3 regions of the Actinomadura sp. NPDC000600 genome follow, and region 2 is predicted to be linked to each of the others. Evidence: riboswitches for the same ligand, from Rfam matches in the RefSeq annotation. Region 2 holds a riboswitch; each other region holds the start of a gene.

Evidence for each region. A riboswitch is a leader RNA that binds a small molecule or an ion and turns the genes downstream of it on or off. The one in region 2 is predicted to bind cyclic di-AMP.
Region 1: another riboswitch for cyclic di-AMP. It lies ahead of ABWI07_RS01125 (NlpC/P60 family protein); the one in region 2 lies ahead of ABWI07_RS19445 (CHAP domain-containing protein).
Region 3: another riboswitch for cyclic di-AMP. It lies ahead of ABWI07_RS35640 (CHAP domain-containing protein); the one in region 2 lies ahead of ABWI07_RS19445 (CHAP domain-containing protein).

Annotation. Positions count from the first base shown of each region.
Region 1 is NZ_JBEUPD010000001.1:256,546-266,768, reverse strand. It holds gene ABWI07_RS01155 (hypothetical protein) at 1-1,096, opposite strand, end outside; gene ABWI07_RS01150 (SigE family RNA polymerase sigma factor) at 1,093-1,611, opposite strand; gene ABWI07_RS01145 (bis-aminopropyl spermidine synthase family protein) at 1,766-3,346, opposite strand; gene ABWI07_RS01140 (carboxymuconolactone decarboxylase family protein) at 3,451-3,906, opposite strand; gene ABWI07_RS01135 (sigma-70 family RNA polymerase sigma factor) at 4,042-4,890, shown strand; gene ABWI07_RS01130 (MFS transporter) at 4,952-6,415, opposite strand; cyclic di-AMP (ydaO/yuaA leader) riboswitch at 6,737-6,875, shown strand; gene ABWI07_RS01125 (NlpC/P60 family protein) at 6,884-7,666, shown strand; gene hpnH (adenosyl-hopene transferase HpnH) at 7,743-8,747, opposite strand; gene shc (squalene--hopene cyclase) at 8,812-10,223, opposite strand, start outside.
Region 2 is NZ_JBEUPD010000012.1:110,358-120,580, forward strand. It holds gene ABWI07_RS19415 (phosphotriesterase family protein) at 1-624, opposite strand, end outside; gene ABWI07_RS19420 (YhfT family protein) at 626-2,014, opposite strand; gene ABWI07_RS19425 (DUF2620 family protein) at 2,052-2,411, opposite strand; gene ABWI07_RS19430 (PRD domain-containing protein) at 2,408-2,785, opposite strand; gene yhfZ (GntR family transcriptional regulator YhfZ) at 2,810-3,739, opposite strand; gene ABWI07_RS19440 (hypothetical protein) at 3,934-4,695, opposite strand; gene ABWI07_RS19445 (CHAP domain-containing protein) at 4,890-5,558, opposite strand; cyclic di-AMP (ydaO/yuaA leader) riboswitch at 5,572-5,737, opposite strand; gene ABWI07_RS19450 (MFS transporter) at 6,202-7,476, opposite strand; gene ABWI07_RS19455 (NACHT domain-containing protein) at 7,908-10,223, shown strand.
Region 3 is NZ_JBEUPD010000036.1:21,370-31,592, reverse strand. It holds gene ABWI07_RS35675 (FadR/GntR family transcriptional regulator) at 1-285, shown strand, start outside; gene ABWI07_RS35670 (cache domain-containing protein) at 303-1,004, shown strand; gene ABWI07_RS35665 (Lrp/AsnC family transcriptional regulator) at 1,031-1,318, opposite strand; gene ABWI07_RS35660 (rhomboid family intramembrane serine protease) at 1,426-2,175, opposite strand; gene ABWI07_RS35655 (DEDD exonuclease domain-containing protein) at 2,215-4,029, opposite strand; gene ABWI07_RS35650 (NYN domain-containing protein) at 4,191-5,597, shown strand; gene ABWI07_RS35645 (C40 family peptidase) at 5,787-6,836, shown strand; cyclic di-AMP (ydaO/yuaA leader) riboswitch at 7,334-7,532, shown strand; cyclic di-AMP (ydaO/yuaA leader) riboswitch at 7,657-7,827, shown strand; gene ABWI07_RS35640 (CHAP domain-containing protein) at 7,835-8,665, shown strand; gene ABWI07_RS35635 (hypothetical protein) at 8,705-9,973, shown strand; gene ABWI07_RS35630 (M48 family metallopeptidase) at 9,970-10,223, shown strand, end outside.

The DNA.
Region 1 (10,223 bases), on a different contig from region 2:
CCTTCAGGTCCACCAGCAGCAGCCGGTTGCGGAACTCGCCGAGCCCCTTGCATTTGAGCGGGTCGCAGCCGATCGCGAAGAGCGTGCGATCGTCGGCCCAGGCCTCGGCCGATTCGATCGGGAGCACCGCCGCCTTCTTCCCGGTGACCACGTTGGTGACGGTGACGGCGGGGCCGGGCTTGGGGCCGAACTTGGGCAGCAGGGCGCCGTTCGGGGACAGGCCGGCTTCATGGTCGTCGTATTCGGCCTCGTGCGCCGGTGCGGGCCGCTTCTTGCCGTCCAGGCTGTAGAAGACCTTGGTCGGCAGGGTCGCGGTGGGCGCCCAGATGAGGGCGCCGTCCCGGCTCCATCCCAGGTCCTGCCGGCTGCTCGGGTTGTCGCGGCCGGCCGGCATGGGGTGGAACGCGCCCGGCCCGGCCGCGCTGTCGGTGACGTAGTAGCCGGTCCTGGACGATGTGCCCGGACCGGGCCGCGTGTCGGGGTTCTTGCCGTAGGCGGTCAGGAGCAGCCGGCGCCCGTCGGGCGACCAGGCGGCCCCGCCGACGGCGTGGTCGACCCGGATCCAGCGGACGACCTTCCGGGTCTTCATGTCGAACATCCCGACCCGCTTGGCGGGAAGGGGCCCCTCCAGCACGGCCGCCCGCGCCATGCCGGGCGCGACGCTGATGTACGCCCAGGGCGCATTTTCGTACTCGCCGGTCGACGGGTTGTACAGGTGCCAGGTGCGTTCGAAGGACCCGCCGCCGTCGCCGCCCACCCACTGCCCGGTGTAGTAGGCGGACACGGCCATGTGCCCCGCGGCGACGAGCCTGCGCGGGAAAGCGCTGCCGAGGTCCGTGCGCAGCGTCGTGTCGGACGAGAGGGCCACCCGCTCGAACTCGGGCGCCGAAGGCCGGGGCCGTGCCGTCCCGCCGCCGGAGACGAGGGCCACGGCGGCCGTTCCGGCGAGGAGCGCGGCCGTCCCGCCGACCAGGGCGATCTTGATGAGCGGCCGGCGGCGGCGTGCCCCCAGTGCCCGGTCGGCGAGACCGGCCGGGACCTGTGCCTCCGCGCCCCAGTCCTCGAGCGCGTGCTTGACGATCGTCTCCGGTTTCATCGCCGGGCCTCCTCTGCCATCTCGGGTTCGTTCAGTTCGGGCGCCAGCCGGCGCAGCCGCGCGAGGGAGCGATGGGTCGTGCTGCGCACCGTGCCGACGCTGCAGCCGAGGATCTGCGCGACCTCCGCCTCGGGCAGGTCCTCCAGGAAGCGCAGCGCCAGGACCAGCCGCTGCCGGGGCGTGAGGCAGGCCAGCGCGCCTCGCACGGCGAGCTTGAGGTCGACCGCCGACGTGCCGTCGGGTGCGCCCGTCTCGGGCAGCACTGCGACCTGCGCCTCGCGCCGCCGCCACGCGGGCCGCCAGAAGCTGGCCTGCTGGCGGTACATCACCCGCCGCACGTAGGCCTCCGGGTTCTCGATGTCGGCCCAGCGGGCGGCGGTCTTGAAGAGCGCGGTCTGCAGGACGTCCTCGGCCGCGTGCTGGTCGCCCCCGGTCAGGAGGTAGGCCAGCCGCATCAGCGCGGTCGACCTCGTCTCCACGAACTCACGAAAATGTCGCTCTGCGGCGGCATCCATCGTCACCTCCGAATTGCTGTCGCCACTGAGACGCATCCGGAGGGACGGGGCTATGCCTGCGCCCGTGAAGTTTCCGTCCGGCCGGACCGGTCGCAGGCCGCCGGCAACGGCCGGAGTGGGTTCTCGGACGCGGCCGAGCCCGAGGGCCATCCGGTCACGATGGCGTGGTGACGAGGTCCAGGGAGGTGCGGACGGTGGCGGGCAGGGCGCGCAGGCGGTGGAGCGGGAGGTCGAGCAAGGTGGCGTCCATCGCCCAGGGGGCCGCGTCGGCCACGATGCTGCGGGCCTGGCGCTTTGTCAGGCCGGGGTGCGCGTCGATCAGCGCGTCGCGCCAGACGTTGGCGACCTTGCCGTGGGCCCGGTCCTGGATGGCGCGCACGATGCGGCCTACCTGGTCGGCGTCGTCGGGTCGTGTGCGCACCGCCTCGGCGGTCGAGCCATGGCGGGTCAGCTCGTAGAGGCCCTTCAGTACGGCGGTTTCGTCCGCCAGGTCACCGGGCGGGTCGGGCAGGAACACCCGGACGTGCTCGGCGCGCGTGGCCAGCAGCACCCGGACCAGCGCCGCCTCCAGGCCCGGAGGGAGCGCGACGGCCGCCCGCCGCACCCGCGCCGCGTACGGCTTGGCCAGCCAGGTCGTCAGCCGCACCCGCGGCACCTGCGGGAGCACCTGCTTGGGCCAGTCCCCCACCAGGACGTCCGGGTCGAGGTCGGCGACGTCGGGCGACGCATCCGCCGCCGCCCGGGCTTCGACCGCCTGGGGCCCCTGGGTGTAGATGGCCGTCGCGAAGCGGTCGGCGCGGGCGTCGGCGGCCGGCAGGGACTTGCCGGTCGGCCGGAGGATGTACAGGTCGGCGCGCGAACCGATCGCCTCCGCTCCGAAGTAGCGGTTGAAGTCCGGGTAGACGGCCTCGTTCACCAGGTTCAGGTCCTGCAACGACTGCTGGACCTTCAACGCGAGCATCGGGGTGCGGTCGCTCGCGCCGTAGGCGAGCAGCACCCGGCCTCGCCCCTGGTCCCGCAACCCCTGGACCGCCCGCGCCACGAACAGCCCGACGCCCTCCGGCGTGTACGGAGGGTCGGTCACCGCCAGGTCCGCGTACGCGACGGCCGAGGCGGGCAGCCCCAGCCTCAGGTCCGCCCACCGGGTGCGCACGTCCAGGCCCAGTTCGGCGGCGCACTCGTCGATGTAGGCCAGGATCCGCTCGTCGACGTCCACGACGGTGGTCTGCACACCTGGGTGGACGAGCCCGACCGCCAGCGAGGTGAGGTCGTGGTCCCCCACGCACAGCAGCCGCGTGCCCGGCAGCCAGAACCGGGCCGCGAGGAGCAGGGCCCGCCGCACCACCGTCTCCGGCGTCGCCGATACATGGTCGAGCACGTGCCGCGCCCCCGGCGCCCGCTCGATCAGCCCGGCCATCCGCTCCACCACGGCGGCGTACTCGGGCAGCAGGTGCCCCACCGGGTCGGCCGGTTCGAGCGGGCGGTACCCGGTGCTCAGCAGGTCGACGATCTCGCCGCCCTGCTCCGGGGTGAGGCGGAACCGGTCGCCGGCACGCTCCAGCGAGAGCCCGGCGAGCAGCGACTCCACCGAGCGCCGCGGGGCGCCCGTCTCCCGGACCAGCTCGCCGAGCGTCCGCCATCGCCGGTCCGCCAGGAGGCCCAGCGCGGTATGGACACGCCGGGGGTCCATGTCCGCCGCGACCGGTGGACCGTTCGGCGTTTCCCCATCAGCCACCCGCGAATGCTATCGGCGCCCGGCCTCCGCACCGCCGACCAGGCCGCGCCGCTCGCCGCGCGGAGGGGCGGGGAACCATCCGGCGGTCCCCCGCGCCGCGCGTCTCAGCCCCAGCGCGTTCCGGCGGGCACCCGGAAGGCGGTGTTGATCCGGTTGAAGAAGTTGGTGATCGCCACCATCAGGACCAGGGCCCCGAGCTGCCGCTCGTCGTAGTGCTCGGCGGCCTCGGCCCAGGTCTCGTCGGTGACCGCGCCGGGCCGGTCGGCGAGCCGGGTCATGGCCTCGGTGAGCGCCAGCGCCGCCCGTTCGGCGTCGTCGAAGCGCGGGTCCTCGTACCAGGCGGCCAGCGTGAGCAGCTTCTCGGTGCTGACGCCGGCCTCGGCCGCGCTCGTGGCTCCGGCGTCGGTGCAGGCGCTGCATCCGTTGATCTGGCTGGCCCGCAGGTGGACCAGCTCCAGCACCTCCCGGGGGACGCCGCCGCCGTACACCGCCTTGAAGATCTCCTGGACGCCCGCGCCGATGTCGGGCCCGCTCGAAGAACCGTGGATCCGTGGTGCCATCTCTTCCTCCCGCAGTCGATGTGGACGGCACCACGACGCACCGGGCCGGGGAGAAGTAACGTCGGCCCCGGCGTTACCTTCTCGACTCGTGCCGCGTCCTGGTGGAGGAACCACGACACGCAGCCCGGGAGCACCGTGACCCGACAGGACAAGCTGGCCGCCGACTTCGAGGCGCACCGCCCCTACCTGCACGCGATCGCGTTCCGGGTGCTCGGCCAGCACGCGGACGCCGACGACGCGGTGCAGGAGGCGTGGCTGCGGCTGGCCCGTACCGGCGGCGACGGCATCGAGGAGCTGCGCGGCTGGCTCACCACGGTGACCGGACGGATCTGCCTCGACATCCTGCGCCGGCGCGGAGTCCGCGGCGAGCAGCCACTGGAGCCTGAGCTCTGGACCGCCTTGGGCGACCTCGGCCCCGACCCCGAGGCGGAGGCCGTGCTCGCCGACTCGGTCGGCCTCGCCCTGTACGTCGTCATGGACGCTCTCACTCCGGCGGAGCGGGTCTCGTTCGTGCTGCACGACGTCTTCGAGATGCCGTTCGACGCGGTCGCGGCCGTCCTCGGCCGGAGCACCGCCGCCGCCAAGATGCTCGCCAGCAGGGCCCGGGGACGGATCCGGCTCGGCGCGCCCACCGCCGACGCCCACTCGGCGGCACGCGGGGTCGTCGACGCCTTCCTGGCGGCCGCCGGCCGGGGCGACCTCGCGGGCCTCCTCACCCTCCTCGCGCCTGAGGTCGAGCTGCACAGGGGCCCGAGCGTCGTCCGGGGCGCGGACGAGGTCGCCGCCCAGGCCACCGTCGGGGCCCGCCGGGACGCGAAGGGCCACCCGGCACTGGTCGACGGCGTCCCCGGCGTTCTCATCACCATGGGCGGCCGCCCGTTCCTCCTGATGGCCTTCACCGTCGAGGACGGCCGAATCACCACGATCCGGACGCTCTCCGACCCGAAGCGGCTGGCCCAGATCGTCCCCTCCTGGGTCACCTGACACGCCGGGTCCGCACGCCTTGAGCGCCCCTTTCGACGGGGGCGCTCTGGGTGGCCGGGCGTCAGTGGGCGGGGGTGTCCGGCTGGGGTGGGGTGCGGATCAGGAGGGTCACCAGGACGGCCACGGTGGCCAGGGCGAGGGCCGAGACGGTCGCCGCGGTGGTGTAGCCGTGGACGAGGGCGCTCACCCGGGAGGCGGCCGGGCCGTGCTCGCGCAGGTAGCCGGCCGTCGCGCCGATCGCGACGGTGTTGACGACGGCGGTTCCGACCGACCCGCCCATCTGGGACGCGGCGTTGACGACGGCGGCGGCGACCCCGGCCTCGCGCGGGGAGACGCCGGCGGTCGCCAGCGAGAAGGCCGGCGGGAACACGGCGCCCATGCCGATCCCGAGCAGGATCTCGACGGGGACGACCGAGGCGGCGTAGCCGCTGCCCGGGTCGAGCCGGGTCAGGACGGCCAGGCCGGCCGCGGCGATGAGCAGGCCGCCGCCGATCAGCAGGCGGGCGGGCACGCGCCGGGTGAGCAGGGCGCCGACCAGGTACCCGCTGACCGAGTTGGCGAAGGCGAGCGGCAGGAACGCCAGGCCCGTGCGCATCGGGGAGAAGTGCGCGACCACCTGCAGGTAGTAGGTGAGCGTCAGGAAGATCCCGAAGGCGCCGACGACCGCGGTGGCCACGGCGAGGTAGGCGCCTGCCCGGCCGCGGTCCGCGAGGATGCGCAGCGGCAGCAGCGGTGCGTCGTGCCTGGCCTGGCGCGCGATGAACAGCGCGAGCGCCAGGGCGCCGGTCGCGAGCGGCGCGGTGGTCTGCCACGCGTCCCAGCCGTGCGGGGCGGCCTGCCCGGCGCCGTACACGACGGCCGCCAGGCCGCCGGTGACGAGGACGGCGGAGATCCAGTCGACGCGCGCCCCGGGGAAGCTCGGCGGGGCCGGAAGGACGATGCGTCCCGCCACGGACGCGGCCGCGGCGATCGCCACGTTGACGTAGAGGCACCAGCGCCAGTCGGCGTACTGGGTCAGCGCGCCGCCGAGCAGCAGCCCGACGGCCGCGCCGCTGCTCGCCACGGCGCCGTACACGCCGAACGCCTTCGCGCGCTCCTTCGGTTCGGTGAACGTCACGGCCAGCAGGGACAGGGCGGTGGGCGCGAGCAGCGCGGCGAACGCCCCCTGCAGGGCGCGCCCGACCACGAGGACGCCGAAGCCGGGCGCGGCGCCGGCGATCATCGAGGCGACCGCGAACCCGGCCAGCCCGGCCAGGAAGCTGCGGCGCCGCCCGACCAGATCGGCGATCCGGCCGCCGAGCAGGAGCAGCCCGGCGAAGGACAGGGTGTAGGCGGTGATCACCCACTGCCGGTCGGTGTCGCCGAAGCCGAGCGCGTGCTGGGCCGTGGGCAGCGCGATGTTCACGATCGTGGCGTCGAGCGCGATCATCAGCTGCGCGACGGCGATGACGACCAGCGCGGCCCAGCGGCGGTTCGGGACGCCCGCGGACGGGCCGGACGCGGTGCGCGACGTGATGGCGGTCATGGAACCCACCTCCCTTTAAGTGAAGGGTTCTCCTCCAGATATTAACTGGAGGTTTCTCCTCCGTCTAGAGGTGGAGCGGGATCGCGTACGGCCTTGGAGAGGGAGGGACTCAGAGCACCTCGGGATCGCCCACCGGGGCGCTGAGCTGCGGGTTTGATCGCGGGAAGCTTGCCATCCCTTGGTGATTTCTGTAGGTTTGCCGCTCCAAGACGCTCTCCAGGCGTTTTGTCCCACTTACGTGGGCGGGGTGCCCTCCCCGCGGAACAAGGCCCCGAGACGGTCCATCGATCGGGCCTCACATCGTCAGCGCCGCTTCTCCCTCAGCGGCACCCGCCGAGTCCGCCGTCGCGCGGAGCCGGGGACCCACCTCGCACCGGGGTGAATCGGCCTGCCCAGGCCGTAGGGCGACTTCCACGCCCGAACCCGTCAGCTAACCCGGTAGGCGGCACTTGGAAGCAAGGAGCCCCCTTGAAAGGCAAGCACAGCAAGCAGTCGCGCCGTCTAAGGCTCGCCCCCTGGGCCATCGGCACGATGACGGGTCTCGCCACCTTCGGCGTGACGGCGGCACTGCCGACGACCTTGCAGCACGCGACCATCGAGACGGCCGCCGCAGCCCAGACCGTCCCCCAGCAGCAGACCGCGCAGCTGCTGGCCGAGCGGCGGACGCAGGTCGGAGAGCGGAGGCAGGCCCGGGCCGCGGCCCAGTTCCAGAAGGAGTTCAAGGCGCCGACGAAGGCCGAGGCGACGAAGAGCCGGTCCTCGACGAAGGTCGAGTCGAAGCCGGTCTCCGCGAAGAAGCAGGCCGTTCCCCAGCAGCAGGCGGCCGATCCCAAGGCGGCCAAGCGGGCCCTGGTCATCAAGCGGGCCAAGAGCTGGCACCCGCACACCGCCCAGCGGGTCCCCTACAGCCAGACCGGGTCGCACAACGGCTACCGCACCGACTGCTCGGGCTACGTCTCCATGGCGCTGGGGCTGCCCAAGCCCGGGCCCAACACCGTCGGCCTGACCTCGTCGCGATACACCCAGCGCATCAAGATGTCCCAGCTGAAGAAGGGCGACCTCGTCATGGACGCCCTCGGCAGCAACACCACCCGGCACGTCGTCATCTTCGAGAAGTGGGCGAACAAGCAGCACACCTCGTACTGGGCGTACGAGCAGCGCGGGCGGTACGGCACCGACCACCGGACGCTCACCTACGGGCTGTCCTCTGGCGACGAGTACAAGGCGTACCGGCCGACGTCCCTCAAGTAGGCGGCGGCTCAAGAGAAGCGCCCGGCATCGGCGGATCGCCGGTGCCGGGCGGAGCGGGTTGTAGAGCGGTCACAGGTCAGACCGAGCGGACGGCCCGCATGGACTCCTTCAGGGAGCCGAGGGTCGCGAAGACGGCCGTGGGCTCGTAACCGCAGTGGGCCATGCAGTTGGCGCAGCGGGAGTCGCGGCCCCGCCCGTAGGAGTCCCAGTCGGTCTCGTCCAGGAGTTCCTGGTAGGTCTGGGCGTAGCCGTCCGACATCAGGTAGCAGGGCCGCTGCCAGCCGAAGAGCGAGTAGGACGGGATCGCCCAGGCCGTGCAGGGAAAATCGACCTTGCCCTCTAGGAAGTCCAGGAACAGGGGCGAGTGGTTGAAGCGCCACCGCTTGCGGTTGCCGTCCCCGAACGCCTTGCGGAACAGCTCCCGCGTCTCCTGGACGCCGAGGAAGTGGTCCTGGTCGGGAGCCTTGTCGTACGCGTAGCCGGGCGAGATCATCATCTCGTCGACCTCGAGGTCGTCGTTGAGGTAGTCGAGGACGTCGATGACGGTCTGCGGCGTGTCCGTGTTGAAGATCGTCGTGTTCGTGGTGACGCGGAACCCGCGCCGCTTGCACTCCCTGATGGCGGCCACCGCGTCGTCGAAGACGCCCTCCTTGCACACGGACTCGTCGTGGCGCTCGCGCAGCCCGTCGATGTGCACCGCCCACGCGAAGTAGGGCGACGGCGTGAACTTGTCGATCTTCCGCGGGATGAGCAGCGCGTTCGTGCACAGGAACACGAACTTCTTGCGCCGGACGAGCTCGTTCACCAGCTCGTCGATCTGCGGGTGCATGAGCGGCTCGCCGCCCGCGATGGAGACCATCGGCGCGCCGCACTCCTCGATGGCGGCGAGGGCCTGCTCGACCGGCATGCGCTTCTTCAGCACGTCGTGCGGGTGCTGGATCTTCCCGCAGCCGGCGCAGGCGAGGTTGCAGGCGAACAGGGGTTCCAGCTCGACGATGAGCGGGAACTTCTCCCGCCCGCGCAGCTTGTTGCGGAGGATGTAGCCCCCGATGCGAAGGCTCTGGCGGAGCGGCATGCTCATGGTGTCCGGACCTCCTTGGGCGGTGCGGGCCCGGTGGACTCCACCGGGTCGTGGGCGGGCCGCGTCATGTCGCGGCCCGCAGGTAGCGGCCGAGCGCGCTCACGGGGAACACCAGCCGGTACAGGTGGTAGTTGATGTAGAAGTCGCCGGGGAAGCCGGTGCCGGTGAACAGGTCCTCGTCCCAGTTCCCGTCCGGGCGCTGGTGGTCGACGAGCCACTGGACGCCCGCCTCCACGGCCGGGGAGCGCTCGCCCGCGGCGAGCAGCGCCAGCAGGGCCCAGGCCGTCTGGGAGGGGGTCGACTCGCCCCGCCCGATCCACGCCGGGTCGTCGTAGGAGCGCAGGTCCTCGCCCCAGCCGCCGTCGGCGTTCTGGTGGTCCTCCAGCCAGGCGACGGCGCGCCGGATCGCGGGCTTGCCGGGACGGACCCCCGCCGCGATGAGCGCGGGCACCACGCTGCCCGTCCCGTAGACGTGGTTCGCCCCCCAGCGCCCGAACCAGGAGCCGTCCTCCTCCTGCGCCCTGAGCAGCCACACGACGGCGCGCCTGACCGCGGGCGACTCCGCGAGGCCCTCCCCGGCCAGCGCCTCGACGACGTGGGCGGTGACGTCGGCGGACGGCGGGTCGATGACGGCGCCGAAGTCGCAGAACGGCAGCTTGGTGCAGAGCTCGCGGGTGTTGTCGGCGTCGAACGCGGCGAAGCCGCCGTCCCGCGACGCCATCCCGTCCAGCCAGCGGACGGCCCGCCTGACCGGCTCCTCCGCCTCCGGGAAGGACACCTTGCGCAGCGCCAGGATGGCCTCGGCGGTGTCGTCGGTGTCGGGGTAGACGTCGTTGTCGAACTCGAACGCCCACCCGCCCGGCGGGACGTCCGGCCGCTTCACCGCCCAGTCCCCCGGCCCGCGGACCTCCTCGCCGACGACCCATCCGGCGGCCTTCACCAGGGCGGGGTGGTCGGCGGCCACGCCCGCGTCGGCGAGCGCGTTCATGGCGAGCACCGTGTCCCAGACGGGCGACTGGCACGCCTCCAGGCGGCGGCCCTTGTCGTCGCGGATGATGAACCGTTCGAGCCCGTCCAGCCCGCGTTTGACGACCGGGTGGTCGAGGCCGTAGCCGAGCTCGTGCAGCGCCATGAGCGAGTACACCCACGGCGGCTGGATCCCGCCCCAGCAGCCGTCGGCCTCCTGCCTGGCGATGATCCAGTCGGCGGCCCGGCGCAGCGCCGCCAGGCGCAGCGGGCGCACCGGCCGCCTCTCGTACACGTGCAGGACGCGGTCGAGGGCGTTGAACGCCGCCCCCCAGCCCTTGGCCTCGTTCGCCGGCATCGCGCCGCACCGCAGCTCCGGCAGGTCGAACGGCAGCGCCCGGACGGGCCGCAGCGACCCGAGGACCGTCAGCGGGACGATCGTCTGCCGTGCCCAGCACGCCCAGTCGTAGACGTTCAGCGGGACGCGGCTCGGCAGGAACATCAGCTCGG
Region 2 (10,223 bases):
GTGGGTCGCCGCGTCGTCCAGCAGGTCCTGGTGCCCGATGCTGATCCGATGGGGCGCCAGCCCCTCGGAGGTCAGGACGTCGAGCTGGACGAGCCCGCCCCGGCCCAGGTGGGCGTGGGTGGCGACCGCCAGCCCCGAGCGGACGGCGGCCGAGGCCGCGGCGCGGAGGCAGCGCTCCTCGTCCCGGGAGGGCCGCTCGCCGCCCGTGCCGACCTCGCCGATCACGCCCGGCCTGATCCCGGTGCCGTCCAGGCCGTCCTCGATCTCGGTCAGCAGCCGCCGTGTCAGGTCGGCGGTGCTCGACCCGGCGACGTAGGACGGGTGGAAGGCGCCGTGGTAGAACCCGGTCGCGGCCACCACCGCCACTCCGGCCCGCTCGCTGATCCGGGCGAGCGCGGCGGCGTCCCGCCCCATGCCGAGGCAGGTCAGCTCGACCACGACCGCAAGGCCGTGCGAGCGACGCAGCTCCGCCAGTTCGCCGCCGACCACCGCCTCGTCGTCGAGCGACGCCGCCGGATCCGGTGCGCGTCCGCGCGGCCCGCGCAGGTCGAGGCGCAGGTGTTCGTGGACGAGCACCGGTCCGCGCGGTGCCGGGACCTCCCCGAGTACGGTCCTCAGCCTCATGTCAGCCCTTCAGCGGAGTGAACAGGTCGAGCCAGTGCAGGACGTTCAGGACGATGCCCGCGACGACGACGGCCGCCGGGCCCGCCGCGAGCCGGACGATCGGCCGTCCGATCGACTCGTTCAGCAGGTAGAGCCCGCCGACGAGGGTGATCCCGAGGCCGCCGCCCATCTTCGCGGCGGCCGCGATCGCGCCGAACAGGATGGCGATCTCCAGCGTCTTGCCGATCGCGCTGCGCAGGTGGTCGGAGGCGTCCCGGATCGACGGGAGCATCGTCAGCCCCTTGCCGATGTAGGACAGCGCGAGGACCTCCACCGTGAACAGGACGGCGCCGCCGACCGCCGCCACGGCCGCGTTCGGCGCCAGGTACGCCAGCGGGTAGACGAAGGTGAAGCCGACGATCTGGTACGCGCCGCTGGCCAGCGCGGTCGTCGCGATGAGCGGCAGGAAGCCGAACGCCCGGTAGAAGTCGACCTGGGCTGCCTCGCCGTAGTCGCCCTTGGCCACCAGGAAGCTCGTCGCCTCGCCCCCGCCGAAGATGTGCATGTTGACCACCGCGGCGAGGACGGCGCCGAGCAGCGCGAACCAGGGCAGGTGCCGGCGCAGCCGCTCGGCGTTGGCCCCGAACAACGAGGCCATCGGGTCCGCGGCGGGCTCGTCGTCCGCCTTCCCCTCCACCGGGATGCGCGCGGCGCCGGGCGCGTCGGCGGGCCTCGGCGGGGCCGCGGCGGCGCGCCGGGCCCGCAGGTCCTTGGCCAGGGCGAAGCCGAGCAGCATCAGCACGCCCGCGGCCATGGCCAGCGCGCCCGGGAACTGGTCCGGCCAGACCTTCATCGAGATCACGACGATGGTGATCTCCACGGTGAAGGTGACCGCTCCGCGCACCCGCCCGAACTGGCTCGCGATCGCGATGACGGGGAACAGCAGGAACAGGAAGAGGATCGGCGTCGCCATCTCCTGCATCGCCGTGAGGAAGTCCACCGGCAGGTCGTGCGCCGCGTTGTTGGCTCCCGACAGCCCGAACACCACGACCGCGCCCCAGGCCCCGCCCAGGATCGGCGCCAGCCACCGGCGCGGCGCGAGCAGGCCGAGGATGTCGGTCGGCAGGAACAGCAGCCACGGGTTGAGCACCCCCGTCGACAGCGCCATCGGGGCCCCGAGCCCGAAGACGAAGCCGGCCGACAGGCCGAACGAGACCGCGGTCATCTCGCCGCGCCTGGTGTTGCCGCGGATGAAGTCCAGCAGGAAGGGGCGGGCGCCGTCGTTGAAGACGGCGAGCGCCATGTTCGAGATCAGTGCGGTGAGCGCGCAGAGGGCGATGACGGTCAGGCTCTGCGCCGGGGAGAAGTCGAGCTTGTCCGCCGCCGCGGGGGTGTAGAGGGCATAGGGCATGGCTGCCTCCGAGGGGAAACCGGTCAGGACGGGCGGGTCACCCGTTCCGCCGCCGTTCGTGGATGGCCCCGGCCAGGATCGGGACGACCTGGTCGATCTGGTCGATCGAGAAGCCGAAGGCGACCCTGCCCTCGGCGATCGCGGCTTCGGCGTCGGCCTCGGCGGCCTGCCCCCGGCCGAAGGTGAAGCACCGGGCCGCGCCGAGCAGCCCGACGAGCACGCCCAGGGAGCCCCCTGCCCCGGTGTGGCACGTTCCGATGTAGTAGTCGGCCTGGCCGGCCATCAGCCGGGTGGCCGCGTCCATGTCGTTGGTCACGACGACCTCGAAGCCGCCGATCTCCTCGAGCCGCTTCGCCACGTCGACCTTGCCGACGCCCCCCACCAGGATCTTCGTCATCGCATCGCCTCTCGTTGTCGTAGCAGGGCCAGGTGCAGAGCGAGGAAGCGGACCTCCTGACCGGGCAGGACGACGTCCAGCGCGGACTCGGCCCGCTCCGCCAGCGCCGCCGCCTGCTCCAGCGCGTCCGGGTGGCCGGCCAGCTCCGCCCGCACGGTCTCGTCGGCGGCGAACTCGGTCAGTGCCCCGCCGTCGCGAGAGCGCTGCAAGGCCAGGAGGAGATGGCTGGTCAGCGTTCCCGCGCTCTCCTCGGTGATCTCGCTGCCCGCCGCGTCCAGCATGTCGAGCTCGACTCGTACGAAACGGCAGATCTCGGGCGCGACCTGCCCGGTCCTCTCGAAGATCTCCAGCCGCTCGGCCAGCTGCCGGTCCATGGGACGGCCTCCTCTCAGGGCGGATCAGTACGAAGGCAGCCGGTCGCCGGACAGCACGGCCTGCTGCGTCCGGGTCACGAGCTCGGCGGAGAGGCGGTCGCGCACGGCTTCCAGGGCCGGGGAGTCGCCGGCGCGGACGGCGAGGACGGCGCGGGAGTTCCGGTCCGCGAGGCCGGTGGAGGTCACCTCGTCGAACGGGATGGTCGTGACCTCCTCGTCGATGTGCTGGTGGACCTCGTCGAGGTTCCAAACCGTCGCGTCCACCTCGCCCCGGCGGAACAGCTCACCGAGCTGCATGTACGACGTCTCGACGTACCGGACGGGCCGTTCCGCGAAGACCAGCCGGGTGAGCCGCTGCTGGTCGGCGGAACTGGTGTCGACGGCGACGGCCAGGCCCGGGTCGTCCAGCGACGTGCCCGCCCGCAGCAGCACGCCGTGCGCGCCGACGAACGTGCGGGGGCCGAGGTCGGCGAGCTGGGCGATCGGGCAGTCCGCCCCGAACTCCTCGAACGCCAGCCGGGACACCACGATGAGATCGACCTTGCCGGCCAGCAGCGCGTCCAGCCGGGCCTGCGCGCCCCGCATGAACGTGAGCGCGAACGGGATCTCCGCCTGCTCGAACGCCTCCCGCAGCCCGGTCGCCAGCCCCTCGTAGCGGCGCGAGTACGGCAGCGGCATCGCGGCGAGCATCGTCCCGAGCCCGGCCAGCTTCCACAGACCGGTCCGGTCGACGGCCCGCAGGTACGTGCCGAGGTGCCCGCGCGCCTCGGTCTGCACCGCGCCCGTGCTCTCCAGCAGCTGCAGGGCCGCCTGCACCGTGCCGTTGCCGACACCGAGCCGCTCCGCATAGTCGCGGATCCTCGGCAACCGCGAATCCGGCTGCTGATTGAGCAGTTCGGCTGCCAATTGCCGGGCGGCCATCCCGTTCCGTGTAAGGAACCGTGCGTCCAACATGCACTGAACAATAACCAGGATCCTGTACAAGCGCAATGGGTGACCGGGAACCCGCTGGGCGAGCCACTACGGTCCGCCGACGCGGCGCTGCCTGCCTTTCCTGCCCGGACACGACGGACCCCGCTCCCGTCCGAGGACGGGAGCGGGGTCTGTGGCGAGGATCGGGGGGCTGGGAGGGATCACCCGGACGGGGCTCAGCCGAGGGGCTTCGGGGCGCCCTTCTTGCCGGGGCCGTGGCCCCAGGACAGCACCTCGTACTTGACGCCCTTCAGGTGGCCCGCCGAGGTGCCGGTGTTGTACTTGCTGCTCGGCTTCTTGCCGTCCACCAGGTGGCGGAAGGTGTAGGTGTCGAGGTCGAGCATGACGCCGCGGTGCGACGGCTCGCCCGGCCCGCGGTCGCCGACGAAGCCGGTGACGGTGCGGCCCTTGTAGGACACCTTGACCTTGGTGTGCATGGGCCAGCTCGGGCTGGCGAACAGGCCCTTCTGCATCGGCTTGCCGCCGGCGGGGGCGCCGGTGTCGCCGTTCACGCCCGAGCCGTCGTCCCAGAAGTAGGACGCGGTGGTGCTGCCCGACAGGACGCCGTGGCCCTTCGGAGCGCCCTTGCCGGTGGCATGGCGCGGGGCCTTCGCGTCGTGCTGCCCGGCCACCGGCTGCCCGGTGACCTGCTTCCCTGTCACCTGCTTCGCGGTCACCGGCTTCCCGGTCACCTGCTTCCAGGTGACCTGCTCACCGGTCACCTGCTCCCCCGCCACCGGCTTCCCGGCCATCTCCTGCCCGGCGACCAGCTGGCCGGTCATCTGCCGGCCGGTGACCTGCTGGCCGGTGACCTGCTGGCCGCTGACCTTGTGCGCCGTCGGGCTGTCCGCCAGGGCTCCCTGGGCGGTCCCGACCGCCACTCCCGCGACGAGCGTGCCCGCGAGGGCGGTACTGATGAGGGCGACTCGCTGCTGCATGTTCATCCTTTGCTCGGTGGTCCGGGGCGCCGGGTCGCGCCTTCGGGCGTGTGGGGCTCGCCGTTCGGGCATGACGGACCCGGCGCACGGCACGTGGCGTGCTCGCGACGTGGGTGTGATCGCGCGGAGGGATGGAGAAAGGGGGGAGCACCGCTGGACGGTGCGGGGCTAGGGGGCCGCTGAGCGGCCCGGGCTCACCGGTACTGGGGGTAGCCGTAGCCTGCGACGGTGGAGGTGTCGCGGACCTTCTGCTTCACCGCGTCACCGGTGTTGCCCTCGATGGTCTTGATGGTGCCGTCGTGGTTGTCCTTCACGACGATGCCGACGTGCTCGACACCCTTGACGCCGCCGCCGTTCCAGGCGAAGAAGACCACGGCGCCGGGCTTCGGGGTCTCGCCGAAGCGGCCGGTCTTCTTGAACCACTTGGCGTGGCTGACGGTGTAGGCGTCGGCGCCCATGCCCTTGGTGCCGGTGTTCTGGCCCAGCCAGGACACGAACATGTCGCACCAGGACTGGCCCTTGTAGACCGAGGCGCTCTTGGCGCCGATGCGGTGGGCGTTCTGCTCGCCCAGCGGCGAGCCGGCGTACCAGTCGTTGAACTTGCTGTTGCCCGAGGCGTCCTCGTGGGTGCCGACCTGCGTGCGGGCGAGCTTGATGACGTCCTGTGCGGAGGCGCCGACCTCGGCGCTCTGGCCGCCGGCCTTGGACGCGGGGGCGGCCTGCGCGGTGTTCGCGGGCTTGGTGTCCGCCTGGGCGGACGGGGCCAGGGAGGTGAACCCGAACACACCTGCCAGGGAGAGGACGGCTCCGGCGGCGACGCGGGTGCCCATGCGCTTGGGCAGGCGGATATTACGAGCGGTCATGCAAGGTTCTCCTGAGTTCTTCCAGTCCGCCTACCGGGTTAGCTGTCGGGTTCGGGCGTGGAAGTGGCCCTACCGCGGCCCCGCGCATGGCGGGGGTGCGGATTCACCCCGGTGTTTCGGTGGGTCCCCGGCTCCGCTCGGCCATGATCGGCTCTCTGCGGACTCGGCGGCGGACGTGCCGTGATCGGCCGTCCTGATGATCAGGGACTCGACGCGCCCTTCATGATCTGGTCGGGCGCTCCGTACGGGCTTCCCCGTCGGTTACACACTCACAACAGGTTCAAGCGACCCCATATTTCGTCAAGCACGCCCCAAGAACCCGTCCGACCTGCAAAGCCTCCCCAAAACCCCCTAAACGCAAGGCCTCCGGCCCAGTCAAGCCGAAGCATGATTTTTTGGCCGCCACCTTCGCCCAGAGGGGTCAGCCCACACCCGACCGCCCAGGACGTTGCCTGAGATACGCCCATCACGCCACTGGTTGCCTTAAGGCATCGACGAAGGTCTGAGCCAAGCGGACGCCAAGCGTGGCGGCGGACACACCTCGGCGTTTGCAGGCACCATCGGCCGGTGAGGCCGAAGCACGTGTCTCGGCGGCAGGCGAGGGGGCGCCACACCGGCGTTGGCTTTGTGTGCGCGCCCAGGGTTAGACCGGCTGCACGGCGGCGTCCGGCTGACGGTGGAGTCGCTTGGTCCGCAGCAAGGGCCGGGCGAGCAGTGGCAGCATGCACACTGCGGCCGTAGCAGCGGCGGCGAGCATCGCTGCTCGCAGGCCGAACGTGGTGCCGACGAGTCCGGCGGCGGCTGAGCCGATGGGGAGCGTGCCCCAGGTGAGGAAGCGGTGGACCGCGGTCGCGCGCGTGGCCAGATCCGGCGGCGTGGCCAGATGCCGGATGGTGATGGCGTTGACGGCGAACATGCCCTGACCGATTCCGTTGACGAACGTGCCGGCGGTGAGCAGCACGCCCGGCCAGCTACCGGCGGACGCCGCGCCGATGGCCAGCCCGAGCACCGAGGGCACGCCGGCGATCGTCAGGGACGGCCCGATACCGAAGCGGTCCGCCATGGAGCGCGCCAGCAGACCGCCCAGCGGGAATCCGCTGCCGCCGACCCCGAGAGCCACGCCTAGCAGCCAGGCGTCCAGGCCGAGGTGCTCGACCGCGAACACCGCGAGGAGGGAGTCGTACATGGCGACGCCGAGGTTGTACAGCGCACCGCAGACCATGATCGGCCGCAGCACCGGATGCCGCGCCACGAACCGCAGCCCGTCAAGCACTTCCCTCCGCAATGGACGCCGTTCCACCGGGACCGCCAAGACCGGGTCGCGCTGCCCGATCAGTGCCAGGGTCAGCACGCTGACGAGGTAGCTACAGGCATCGGTGAGCAGCGCCCGAGCGGCCCCCACGCTGCTGACGACGACCCCGGCGATGCCCGGGCCGACGAGCAGCGAGGTGGACTCGGAGACCGAAAGCCGGGTGTTGGCGGCATGCAGCCGCTCGTCGTCTGCGATCAGCGTGGGCGTGTAGGACTGGTAGGCCACCTGGAAGAACACCATGCCGATCCCGGTCACCAGCGCCACCAGCAGCAGATGCGGCAGCGTCAGCACGTCCAGCCAGGCCGCCACCGGCAGTGACAGGACGGCCAGGGCGCGCATGAGGTCCGCGCCGAGCATCGATCGCCGCATCCCCAGCCGCGCCACCCAGACCCCGGCCGGCAGCCCGATCAGCAGGAACGGCAACCTGCCGAGCGCCGCGAGGACGGCGATCTCCATCGTGCCGGAGTGCAGTTCCTGAAGCGCGGCCAGCGGCAGCGCCAGCAGAAAGACCTGATCCCCGACCAGGCTCACACTCTGCCCGGCCCACAGCAGTCGAAAGTCTCGCCACGACCGGCGGTCGGACGACACGGAGATCTCACTCGGCATCGCACCAGCATCATGGCCGCGACCACACCACAGAAGTGGCGCAAATGCCTACGACCGCCAATATCTCGCCACGAGACACTGGACTTCTCCACTCCACCCGCCCCAGCCAACGCGCCGACCCCGAACGCGTCCATGCCGACCGGGTCGGGGTACTGCTGGTCGAACTCGGGCACCTGGCAGACCCAGCGCGGCGTCGTCGGCGGGCTCGGCGTCCAGACTGGACAGGCCGATCGTCATCGGGGTGGTGGCGTCGAAGCGCCGCCGGCGACGCCCCCGCGCGGAAATGGCATTCTCAGGGCACCGCGAGGAAGACCGTCACCGCGTGGCGATGGCATTGGCCGCCTCGATGAAAACGTCGACGAGCAGGCGCAACGGGCCGGTTGTGGACTTCGGGCCGCCAGCGGCATGGGGGCGACACCAGAATGGCCAGCATGCGCAACGGCAAGGTCTGGTGGCCATGGCTGGCGGTCCTGGCGGCAGTGGTCGGCGTCCTGGTCCTGGCATGGGTGACGTTCACCCCGCTGACCGACAACGGGGGGTTGCAGGTCTCGGCGAACCGTGCCCAACTGACTGGCGGGTTCGTGTTGGCCGCCGCCGTGCCGTTGGTCCTTGCATTGCGGTGGGCCCGACAGCGTTCCCGCGAGCTGGTCGCCGCTGCCGTCCCCGGCCCCGAGGTCGTGGCGCGCGCCAAGGAGTTGCTGGCCGGCTTGGTGGCCGAGCAGTGGGAAGACGAGGCACGGCGGCGGTCGCTGGATGACCCTTACCCGATCCCTGTGCGCTGGCGCACACCCGCACCCGACGCACACACTCCCGCGGTCATGGACCATCCCGACCTCATCGACCCCACCACCGCAAGCACAGGCCGAGTGTGGTGGACGGCCTCCAGCAACCACATCGCCGCTCTCTCCGTCCGGTTCCGCCGCACCCGACGGGGCCGACTTGTGATCCTCGGCAAGGCAGGGACCGGCAAGACCACCCTGGCGATACAGCTGCTGCTGGATCTACTGGCCACCCGCACCACCGGTGAACCGGTCCCGGTGCTGCTGCCGGTGGCCGGCTGGGACACCGAGCAGTTTCCCCGCCTCCACGACTGGGTCGCCGACCGGCTCGCCCGCGACTACCCGGCACTGCGCTCACCCGACCTGAGCACCGGCGCGGCGCACGCGCTGACCGGGCGCGGGCACGTGCTGCCGGTCCTGGACGGGCTGGACGAGTTGCCCCCACCCGCCCAGGCCAACGTGATCTCTGCTTTGAACCGGTCGCTGGGCGGCGACGACCAGCTCATCCTCACCAGCCGCACCACCGAGTTCACCACCGCCATCACCGCGGCCGGAGACGTGGTCAACTCCGCCGCCGTGCTGGAACCACTCCCGCTGTCCCCGGCGGCCGCCGCCGACTACCTCACCCACTGTCTGCCGCCCTCCCCAGGACCCGCCTGGGAACAGACCCTGACCGCACTACGCACCACACCCCCCACCGACCTGACGCCACTCCAACAGGTGCCGCCCGGGCCGGCCGGGGCGCTGGCCCGAGTGACCGCCACCCCGCTGGGCCTGTGGCTGTTGCGCACCGTCTACACCGCGCCCGGCACCACCCCCACCGACCTGACTGACCCCGCCCTCTTCCCCACCCCGGCCGCACTCCAAGCCGCCCTGTTCGACCGACTCATCCCCGCCTTGATCACCACTCGCGAGCCCAGGAAGGATTCTGCCGAGCCGTTCCGGCCCCGTCACCGCCACGATCCCTGCGACACCCGCCGCTGGCTGGGCTACCTGGCGCACCACCTCATCAATCAAACCGATTCCTCCGGCGGTCAGGAGGGCGGCCAAGAAACCCGTGACTTCGCCTGGTGGCGCCTGGCCGCCACCACCCGCGCCATGACCCTCACCACTCAACTCGCCCTCACAGTCACCATCACCCTCTCGCTCGCGCTCATGTGGGGACTGATGACCGGATTCGTGGACTGGGTCGAAAATCGGTACTTTGAGGAGAAGGATCAGTTCCTGGGAGGTTTCCCGCTCGGGATACTGGGGCTGGCGTTCGGGCTATTGGCCGGGGCCTACTTCGGGAGTCAAGTACGGCTCTGGGCGCGGGAGACGCCCGGATACGCCGATCTACGCATCCGAAACCGCCCTGCAGGACTCTTCCGCCCACTCGTGAAATATTGCGCGATCGGGCTCACAACCGCGCTCGCGTGCTGGCTCGCGCAGCCAACCGAGGACGGGACTTACGAGTCCAGCCTTCTAGTGATCGTTGCCTGGTATGGGCTCATATTCGGGGCTACAGCCTGGCTTCTCAAAATCCCGAATTGGGCGACCACACCGGTCTCGTCCACCCTCACCGTCGCGCCGATCGACAGTTGGCGCGCCGACCGGAACCTCAATCTCCTGCGCATCACCATCTGCGCACTCGCGGGCGGACTGTGTTTCTGGCCCACGGCTGTGCTCCTGGCCGCGCTCGCGGGCGACCTCGATACCTGGGGTGCTCTGACGTGGTCCGCTCAGACGCTCCTCCTCGCGCTCACCTGCGGACTGACGGTCGGGGTCGCCGGTAGGCACCGGGCCTGGTGGGCCTACCTGATCGCCACCAGAAAGCTGGCCCGGGCCGGCCGCCTGCCGCCTCAACTGATGCCGTTCCTGGATGACTGCCACCGCCTCGGCCTGCTTCGGGCGGTCGGCCCGATCTACCAGTTCCGCCACGCCGAACTCCAGGACCACCTCGCAGCCACCTACCAAGCCCCGCCGTAG
Region 3 (10,223 bases), on a different contig from region 2:
TCCGGCGCCGGGATGTGCCGGCTGGACGGCCGGCTCCACCTGGAGATCGCCGCCGCGTCCCAGTCCGGCCGGCTCACCAGGGAGGAGATCCGGCTCCAGGCCGAGATCGGACCGCTCGTCTGGGCCGTCCACGACCTGCCCGACCGGCGCGGGGGCGTCGGCGCCGAGCACGCCGCGCTCGTCGGCGCGATCGAGGCCGCCGACGGCGCCCGGGCCCGCGATGTCGCTGAAAGTCACGTCTCGAATGCGGTAGAACGTCTGATTGAACGACGGCTCGCACTCTGAGACCCCGAGGGGGACCCATGCCCGCCGAGCCACCGGCCGTCGGCGCGGCGGCGGCACACGTCCGCGCGACCCTGGACGGCGTCTTCACGACCGTGGCGCAGGTGCGCGACGCGACGGAGCGGTGCCTGGAGGACGTCCACCGCGCCGGCCGCACCCCCGCCCGCGCCGACCTCGCCGGGCTGCGCCCGCTGCTGCTCGCGCGGCTCGGCCCGCTGGTCTGCGGCCTCGGCTTCATCGCCGCGCCCCGCCTGCTCGCCGACGCCGCCTGGTACATGGAGTGGTGGCAGACCGGCCCGGCCGGGCGGCCGTCCCAGCTGCTGCGCGACCTGAACCCCGAGAGCAGCGCCCTGTACGACTACACCGCCTGGGAGTGGTTCACGGGACCCGAAGGCGGCGCCGAGAGGACCGTCTGCGGCCCCTACGTCGACTACCTGTGCAGCGACGAGTACGTCCTCACCCTGTCGGCGCCTGTGCGCGTGGCCGGGGAGTTCGCCGGCGTCGCGGCCGCCGACGTGTTCGCCCGGACGTTCGAGAACGAGGTCGTCCCGGCGCTGCGGGAGATCCCCGCGCCCGCGTTCGTCGTCAACGCCCCCGGCCGCGTCATGGCGTCCAACACCGCGAGCTGGCCCCCGGGCGCCGTCTACCGCGAGGTGCCCGGCTACGCCGCCCGCCCCTGCGGGACCGGCGTCGACCGCATCGCCCTCGTGGTCGGCTTCTAGCGCGCGCCCGGCCGCGTCAGTCGGTGTCAGTCGGCGTCGGGGAGGCCGAGGGCGAAGGCCTGCTCCAGGTCGTGCTGGGAGTAGGTGCGGAACGCGATGTGGGTCTCGGTGCCGACGATGCCGGGGACCTTGTTGAGGCGGCCCGGGATCACGTCGTTGAGCTCCTCGTGGCGGCGGACCCGGACCATCACCATGAGGTCGTGGTCGCCGGTGATGGAGTACACCTCGCTGACGCCCTCCAGCGCGGCGATCGTCTCGGCCACCTCGTGGATGCGCGCGACGTCGGCCTTGACGAACACGATCGCAGTGACCACTGCACCCTCCCCGCAGAATCGGACGCTCCGACCCTACCGGGGAAGCCGGGCGCGCGACCGCGAGGGGACGCCCGCGCCGGGCCGGCGGGTACGGGACGGGGCCGCGGTCAGCCGCGGCTGAGCGCGGCCAGGCGGCGGGCCGGACCGGCGCGGCGGGCCAGCAGCGCGAACACCACGCCCGCCACGAAGCCGTAGATGTGCGCGGTGTAGGCCACGTTGCTCTTGGCGTCCCCGAGGGACAGCCACTGCAGGACGAACCAGTAGCCGAGCACCACCCACACCGGCAGCCGGATCACGATGACCGGCGGCACCCAGCTGACGACGCGGCCCCGGGGGTTGAGGATCACGTAGGCGCCCATCACCCCGGCGATCGCGCCGGACGCGCCGATGAGCGGGACGGTGGCGTCGGGCGACGTCCAGGCGAACCCGTAGACGGCGACGAGCCCGAACGCCAGGTAGGCGAGCAGGTAGCGCCACCGGCCGAGCCTGTCCTCCACGCCCATGCCGACGACGAACAGGAAGACCAGGTTGCCCAGCAGGTGCAGGGCGCTGGAGTGCAGAAACATCGAGGTGAACGCGGTCGTCCAGGGCGCCTTGCGGAAGTTCGCGGGGCCGCAGTCGTGCACGACCTCCGAAGGCAGCGGCTGCTGGTCTCCGGTGGTCAGCTCCTTGGGCACGGCGCCGTACTCGAACGTGAAGTGCGTCGCCTTGCACTCGCGGACCGCACCCTTGCCGTACCAGGCGGCGAAGTTCGACATCGGGGTGAGCAGGAAGACGACCACGTTGACCGCGATCAGCAGGTACGTCACCCAGGGGATGCGCCGCGCAGGCTGACTGTCGTAGAGAGGCAGTGCCATGCGGGGTCGTCCTCCGGTTGCCGGGTGTACACCGTCACCTTAGTGGCGGCGCGGCCCGCGAGGGGCCGCCTCAGGCCGGGCGTACGACCGGTCGTAGGCCTTGTCGATCCACTCGCGCAACCCCTCGGCGCCGTGCACCGGACACGTCCACGGGCCGTCGACCTCGACCAGGCGGACGCCGGGCAGGTCGAGCCAGCGCAGGACGCACTCCATCTCCTCGGCGGTCGCGCCCTGCGAGGGGGGCGCGCCGAGGGCGACGCCGCCCGGCGCCTCCCCCGAGGGCGGGAACACCGTCTCGGCCGTCGCGATGAGCGCGTCGACGTAGGGGCGGGGCCGGGCGTTCGGCGGAACGGTGCCGGCCGCGGCGAGCCGGCCGTACCGCACGACCGACAGCTCCCAGCCGCCGTCGAAGGCGGGGCGCGCCGCCACGAGCTGGGGCAGCCGGGCCAGCGCGGCGAGCCGCTGCCCGCGCGCGGCGGCCCGCACGAACGCGGCGAGCCGGTCGCGCTGGGCGGCGGCCTCCTCGTAGCGCAGCTCGGCGGCGAGCCTGTCGATGCGCACCTGGGCGGCGGCCACGACGGGCCGCACGTCGCCCTCCATGACGGCGCGGGCCGTCCCGGTGTGCACGGCGTAGGCGTCGGCGGACTCGCGGCCGTCGCAGGGGGCGCCGCAGCGGCCGAGCTCGGCGAGCGCGCACGAGCGCGCCTTGCCGCGCTCGATGAGCCGGAGCGTCAGCCGCTGGGTGCACTGGCGCAGCGGCACGGCCTCGTGCAGCGCGGCACGCGCCTCCTCCGCCTGCCGCCGCGACGAGATCGGCCCGAGGTAGCGGGCGCCGTCGGCGCGGCACTCCCGCACGATGGACAGCCGCGGGAACGGCTCCACGGTCAGCTTCAGCCAGATCGCCCGCTCGGGGAACTTGGACCGGCGGTTGTAGCGCGGCTTGTGCTCGGCGATCAGCCGCAGCTCGCGGACCTCGGCCTCCAGCCCGGTGGCGCACACGATCGTGCGGACGTTCTCGGCGAGGCCGACCATCTCGCGGACGCGCCACCGCGTCTCCGAGCCGGTGAAGTAGCTGCGCACGCGCGAGCGCAGGTCGCCGCTCTTGCCCACGTAGAGCACCTCGCCGGCGTGGTCCTCGAACAGGTAGACGCCCGGGGTGGACGGGACGTCGTCGGCGAGGTGGCGCTTGCGGCGCTGCTCTGGGGTGGGCGCCTTGGCGAAGCCGCGCATCTCCTCCAGCGAGGTGACGCCGAACGAGCCGAGCCGCTCGATCAGGCCGTGCAGGACCTCGACGGTGGCGCGGGCGTCGGCGAGGGCCCGGTGCGTCGGCTCGTTGGACGTCCGGAAGTAGCGGGCCAGCGTGCCGAGCTTGCAGTTGGGCACCTCGTCGCGGGACAGGACGCGCCGCGCGAGGTCGACGGTGTCGACGACCGGGAAGGCGGGCCACGCGTAGCCGTTCGCGGCGCACGCGGCCTTGAGGAACCCGATGTCGAACGAGGCGTTGTGCGCGACGAGGACGCAGCCGCGCGCGAACTCCAGGAACGCCGGGAGCACCGACTCGATGCGCGGCGCGGCCGTCACCATCGCGGTGGTGATGCCGGTCAGCGCGGTGATGAACGGCGGGACGGGCCCGCCCGGGTCGACCAGCGTGCCGAGCTCGCCGAGCTCCTCTCCCCCGCGCACCTTCACCGCGCCGATCTCGGTGATGGCCGAGTCGGCCGCCGAGCCGCCGGTGGTCTCGAGGTCGACCACCACGAAGGTGACGTCGCGGAGCGGGGTGCCGAGGTCGTCCAGGGTGCCCTGGACGCCGTGCGCCTGGACCCCGCGGCCCTGGACACCGTGCGCAGCCGTCATGTGCGCGACCGTAGAGGACCCCACCGACAGAACTTCGTGCCGCTAGGGTTGGGGGGTGCCGGGACGTCCCGCCGGTCGGGGGCCGCGGGGACGGGCGGGAGGCATCCCGCCGAGGGTTCGGCGCGATCCGTCCGATCACGCGTTCGCCCTGGTTAGGGCGGGTGCGCTCGGGAACACACAGCCCACCGGCGGCGCAGCCCGGAAGGAGCGGGATCATCGACAGCGGCCCCGAAGCGACCCCCGGCCGCGGGGATCCCGCGGAGAAGCTCGCCCGCCCGCTGCCCGAGGCGGTGCGGCAGGGCGTGGTGGAGGTCGCCGCCGACCTGATCGGGACGCTGCCCGCCGACGAGGTCCCCCCGCCGCTGCGCCGGTTCGCGCGGTTCGAGCGCCGCAAGCGCGCCAAGCTCGCGGGCCAGCACATCGCGGCGGCGCTGGAGAAGGACGAGGAGTTCCGGCGGCGGGTCGCCGTGCCGCTCCGAGAGGCGCAGGCCGACCTGGCGGAGGTGGTCGAGGGCGGGGACGTGCCGCCCGCGGCCGATCCGGTGCGCGTCGCGGTGCTGGCCTACCTGCTGCGCCCGGCGGGCTGGACCGCGCTCGTCGAATCGGCGCGCGAGGAGCTGGCGCGCTCGGCGACCGCGTCCGAGGAGGAGGAGGCCGAGCGCCGCATCGCCGCGCTGAAGGCCGAGCTGGCCGCGACCCGCGACGCCCGCGGCGCCGAGCTGGCCAAGCTGCGCGCCGAGCTCCGCGAGACCAAGGCCGAGGTCGCGGAGCTGCGCCGCAAGCTGCACGACGCGCGCACCCGGTACCGGGCGGCGGAGGAGCGCGCCCTCGCGGTCGCCGCCGACGCCGACCGCGAGCTCGCCGCCGCGCGCGAGTCGACCGCCGCCGCGGACAAGGAGCTGCGCAGGCTGCGCGCCCGCGCCGCGCGGGCGGAGGAGGCGGCGGAGGCCGCCAGGCGGGCCGCGCGGGAGGGGCGCAACGTCGACGACGTCCGGCTGCGGATGCTGCTCGACGCGCTCGTGGACGCCGCGCAGGGCGTCCGCCGGGAGCTGGCCCTGCCCTCCACCATCGGCCGTCCCGCCGACGCGGTCGGCGGGCTGGAGCCGGACCGGCTGGCGCACCGCGCGCTGCCCGGCCGGGCCCTGTCCGACAGCGACCCGCAGCTGCTGGACAGGCTGCTCACGCTCCCGCAGGTGCACCTGGTGGTGGACGGCTACAACGTCACCAAGACCGGGTACGGGGAGCTGCCGCTGGCCGACCAGCGCAGCCGGCTGCTGTCCGGGCTCGGCGGGCTGGCCGCGCAGACGCGCGCCGAGGTCACGTGCGTGTTCGACGGCGCGGAGCTGGAGGCGCCGGTCGCCATCGCGGCGCCGCGCGGGGTGCGGGTGCTGTTCAGCCGCCCGGGGCAGACGGCGGACGAGCTGATCGGCGAGCTCGTGCGGGCGGAGCCGCCAGGCCGGTCGGTGGTCGTGGTGTCGTCCGACCGGGAGGTCGCCGACGCCGCGCGGCGCGCCAGCGCGCGCCCCTGCCCCTCCTCCCTGCTGCTGCGCAGGCTGGGCCGCTCCTAGGGCGGGCCCGCCCATAAGGCGGCCATAAGGCTCTCATAAGGCAAGCCTCGCGGTCCGTGATCATCACGTCACGAAAAGTGGATGATGTCCGCAGATGTCAATCAAAGAGTGATGAATCGGTTGTGACGGCTGTTGCCCCTCGCTAATGTCGTCCGCTGACGTCGTTGGACGAGAGGGGCGAAACCGACCGTGGCCAATGATCACATCGGGGCACCGGCGCAGCGGCCTGCCCGCAGGGCGGGTTCCGCGGGCAGAGGCGTCTCCCGTCGCCTGGCGGCCGTCGCCGGCCTGACCGTGGCGGTCTCCCTGACCTGCTCCCCGGTGGTGGCGCACGCCGAGCCCAAGCCGACCCGGGCGCAGGCCCAGAAGAAGCTCGACAAGCTCAACGAGCAGATGGACCAGAAGGTCGAGCAGTTCAACCAGAACCGCGAGAAGCTCAAGGTCGCCAAGAAGAAGTTCGACTCCGCGACCAAGGCGAGCAAGCAGGAGCAGGCAAGCTTCGAGGAGCAGCGGTCCAAGATCGCTCAGATGGCGGCCACCGCGTACAAGAACGGTGACTCGGCCGACGTCACCGGCTTCGTCGGCAGCAAGGACCCGCAGTCGATCCTCGACCAGGCGGCCGTCTTCTCGCACCTGTCGCACGAGCGCAGCTCCCAGCTCACCCAGTTCCTTGCGACGGCCCAGCGGCTCCGCCGCGAGCAGGCCCAGGCGAAGTCCGCCTACGACGAGGTGAAGTCCAAGCAGGACGAGCTGAAGAAGCAGAAGCAGGAGCTCGACAAGCAGGTCCAGAAGCAGAAGGCGCTCGTGCGCCGGCTCGGCGGCGGCACGCCGTCGCGCCCGGGCGGCGGCGGTGGCACCGGCGGCACCTACAACGGCCCGGCCAGCGGTCCGGCCCGCGCGGCGCTCGACTTCGCCTACGCCCAGCTCGGCAAGCCCTACTCCTACGGCGCCGAGGGCCCGGGCTCCTACGACTGCTCCGGCCTGACCATGAAGGCCTGGGCCGCCGCGGGCGTCGGCATCACCCGCACCACCAACTCCCAGTACGCCGCGACCAAGCGGGTGGCCAAGAGCAACCTGCAGCCCGGCGACCTGGTCTTCTTCAGCAACCTCGGCCACGTCGGCATGTACGTGGGCGGCGGCAAGATGATCCACGCCCCGCACACCGGCGACGTCGTCAAGATCAGCGACATCACCTCCGGCTACTACCTGAGCAACTACTACGGCGCCGGACGCCCCTGACGCACCGCCCTGACACCCCCGCGGCGCGGGTGTGACGGGGCCCTCATCGACAACGGACCGGGCTTGACCTGGTCCGTTGTTGATTTTGGGGGGGTTTGCCTTCTCTTGGGGCTTTGGTACCTTGTCACCACTCACGGCGCCCTCCAGACGCCGTGGACCCGCGGCGCCCCCCAGGCGCCCCGGTCCCACGCGGAGCATCCAGCACCCGCGTGACGGCGGCGCGAGCCACGCGCCGCACCCCCGGGCGGCACGCCCCACGTGCCGTCCCGCGGCGCCCGCAGGCGCCGCACGGTCTCGACGCAGACCAGGCCTACCCCCGCCCCACCGTGCGCACGCTTGCCGCGTGCATGGCGCCGAGCGTGCTGCCGCAGTGGCCTACACGGGGCAGGCCCCGGACGGCCCCGGAGACGGGGCGCCGTCCGCACACAACATCAGGCGCCGCTCTTTCGCACGCGGGAGACAGGTCCCGCGCAGGGCCCCATATCGCCCCCAGGATCGCAGCGGCAGCGCCGAATCCGCCGAAGAGCGGAACCGGGGACCCATATCCGCCGGAGTCCGGAGAGTCTTTCCGGACGGGCATTCCGGCACCCGGGGTGAATCGGCGCGTCTCTCCCGGGGCACCGGCGAGAGCCGCCGTAGGGCCACTTCCACGCCCGAACCCGTCAGCTAACCCGGTAGGCGTCTGGAAGAGAAGGAGAGAATCCCGCAGCGGTACCTGGGGCGTGGCCGCCACGCGACCACGCCCCGGCCCCCCCTTTCGCTCCGCAGGCACCCCCCGCCGCCGGAGCTCCCCCAATCCGAACCGGTGTGCCCGCCCCCGGGCACGCCACCGCCGAATCCGCGGACCGCCGTGCCCCGCATGCGCGTCCGACGCGGAACCGGGGACCCACTGTGTCCTTTTCGGGGTGAATCGGCCTGCCTTCGCGGCCGTAGGGCGGCTTCCACGCCCGAACCCGTCAGCTAACCCGGTAGGCGCCATGGAAGCCGAGGAGACCCCCGTGCCACGCGCGCACCGCAAGAAGGCCCCGGGCAAGCACCGGAAGCCGCACCCCCTTTCCATCACGTGGCGGACGACCGGCGGCGTCGTCGTCGGCGCCGCCGTGCTCGGCACCGCCGCCGCCACGGCGCAGGCGTCGGTCCTGCCGTTCGGCTCCGCCCCGGTGAGGTCCGCCGCCGCGGCCGACCTGGCCCCCGGCCTGGCGGCGCACGGCGACCCGTCCAGGCGCAAGTCCGAGGGCGAGCCCAGGATCCGCGCCTCGAAGACCCCCAAGAAGACCCGGCCCGAGCGGCCGTCGGCCGTGTCGTCCGGCAGGCCCTCCGCCAGAGCGGCCGGGAAGTCGCGGCCCACCGCCGCGCAGGCCATCAGGCTCGCCCGCTCGCAGGTGGGCGTCGAGGAGGACGGCGGCGGCGAGACCAAGTTCCAGGAGTGGTACATGTCCACGTCCCGCGCGCGGGAGACGCTCGCGCGCGACGGCGGGTCCCTCGACGGCTACAGCGACGCGAACTGGTGCGACATGTTCGTCTCCTGGGTCGGCGAGCAGATCGGCTTCGGCGACCAGGTCGGCAGCGACGCCTGGACGGTCGCGCACGCCCGCTGGTTCCAGGAGCACGGGCGCTGGGGCACCGAGCCGAGGCCCGGCGCGATCGTCTTCTACGCGTGGGACGGCGGCAAGTCCTTCGACGACATCCGGCACGTCGGCCTGGTCGTCGAGGAGATCGACGACGGCACGATCGAGGCCGTCGAGGGCAACACCGACAACGCCGTCCGCGTAAAGGAACGTTCCACAGACGACGTCGTCGGCTACGGCTACCCGGACTACCGGTCGTGATGCCGCCCCTCGCCCCGCGTCCTGCATAGGATCGCGCCCATGGAGGAAGGCCCCGGGCAGGACGCCACCGTCACGCGGCGCAGGGTCCTCGCCCTGGGCGCGGGCGGGGCCGCCGCCCTGCTCGCCGGAGGCGCCGGCCTGGTCGGCTCGCGCTCCGGCGGCGGGGCGCCCGGCGCCGGCGGCGCCGGCGCCGCCACCTCGCGGGTCGCCGGGACGTTCAGCCCGGAGACGGCCGCCGCCGTCCTCGCCAACCGCGCGCGCGCCGTCCGCGACGGCGACCGCATGGCCTTCCTCGCCAGCGTGGGCGACGCCCCCGCCGCCTTCCGGGACGCCCAGGCCCTCATGTACGGCAACCTCCGGAAACTCCCCCTGGAGAACTGGCGGGAGCGCATCGTCAACACCGAGGCCATGGACGGCGGCAACGCCGTCGTCCGGATCGAGGTGCGCTACAGGCTGCGCGGCTTCGACAGGAGCGACGTGGCCCGCACCCGCTACCTCACGCTGGCCCCGCGCGGCGGGACGTGGACGGTCGTCGGGGACGGGACGTCCCGCGGCCTCACCGACGACGCCGACATCTGGGACAGCGGCCCCCTGACGGCGGTCAGGGGGCGAGCCGGACTCGTCATCGGCGACGGCACCGGCCTCGACCGCATCGCCGCGCGGCTGGACGCGGCCGTCCCGGTCGTCACCTCCGTGGTCGGCAAGGGGTGGGCGCAGCGGGTCGTCGCGCTCGTCCCCGCCGACGCCTCCCTCGCCTCCGCGCTCGCCGGCCCCGGGCAGAGCCTCGGCCAGATCGCCGCGCTCGCCACCATCGCCCCCGGGGACGGCCGCGGCGAGGACCGCGTCATCATCTCCCCCGGCACCTTCGGCCGCCTCAACGAGCTCGGCCGCAACGTCGTCCTCACGCACGAGCTGACCCACGTCGCCACCGGCGGCGCCCGCGACCGGCGCACCCCGCTGTGGCTGATCGAGGGCTTCGCGGACTACGTCGGCTACCGGCGCGTCAAGATCAGTACCCGGTCGGCGGCGGGCGAGCTGCGCCGCGAGGTCTCCGCCGGGCGGGCGCCGTCCGCGCTCCCCGCGGCCGACGCGTTCGCCGGCGGCTCCCCGCGCCTCTCCCAGGCCTACCAGGAGGCCTGGCTCGCCTGCCGGATGGTCGCCGACCGGTACGGTGAGGCGGCGCTCGTCCGGCTCTACCGGGCCGCCGGGCGCGCCCCGGAGGCCGCGGCGCTGCGCGACGTGCTGGGCCTCACGCGGGAGCGCTTCACCGCACTTTGGCGCGACTACGTGAAAGAGGAGCTCGCATGAGCGAGGCGGAGACGGACGAGGGCAGCGCCGAGGGCACCGCCGGCGGAAGGCCGGGCGGCGCCCCCGGCGCCCCGGCACGGCGGCCCCGGGTCGCCGCCGCCGTCACGGCCGCCGTTCTCTTCGCCGGGGTCGCGGCCGTCCTCGCCCTGACCACCCCGTGGAGCCCGCTGCCCGGGCACGTCCCCGGCGGGCGCGTGAGACCCGACCCCGCACTGGACTTCACCCCCGCCGAGATCGCCCGTTCCAGGGC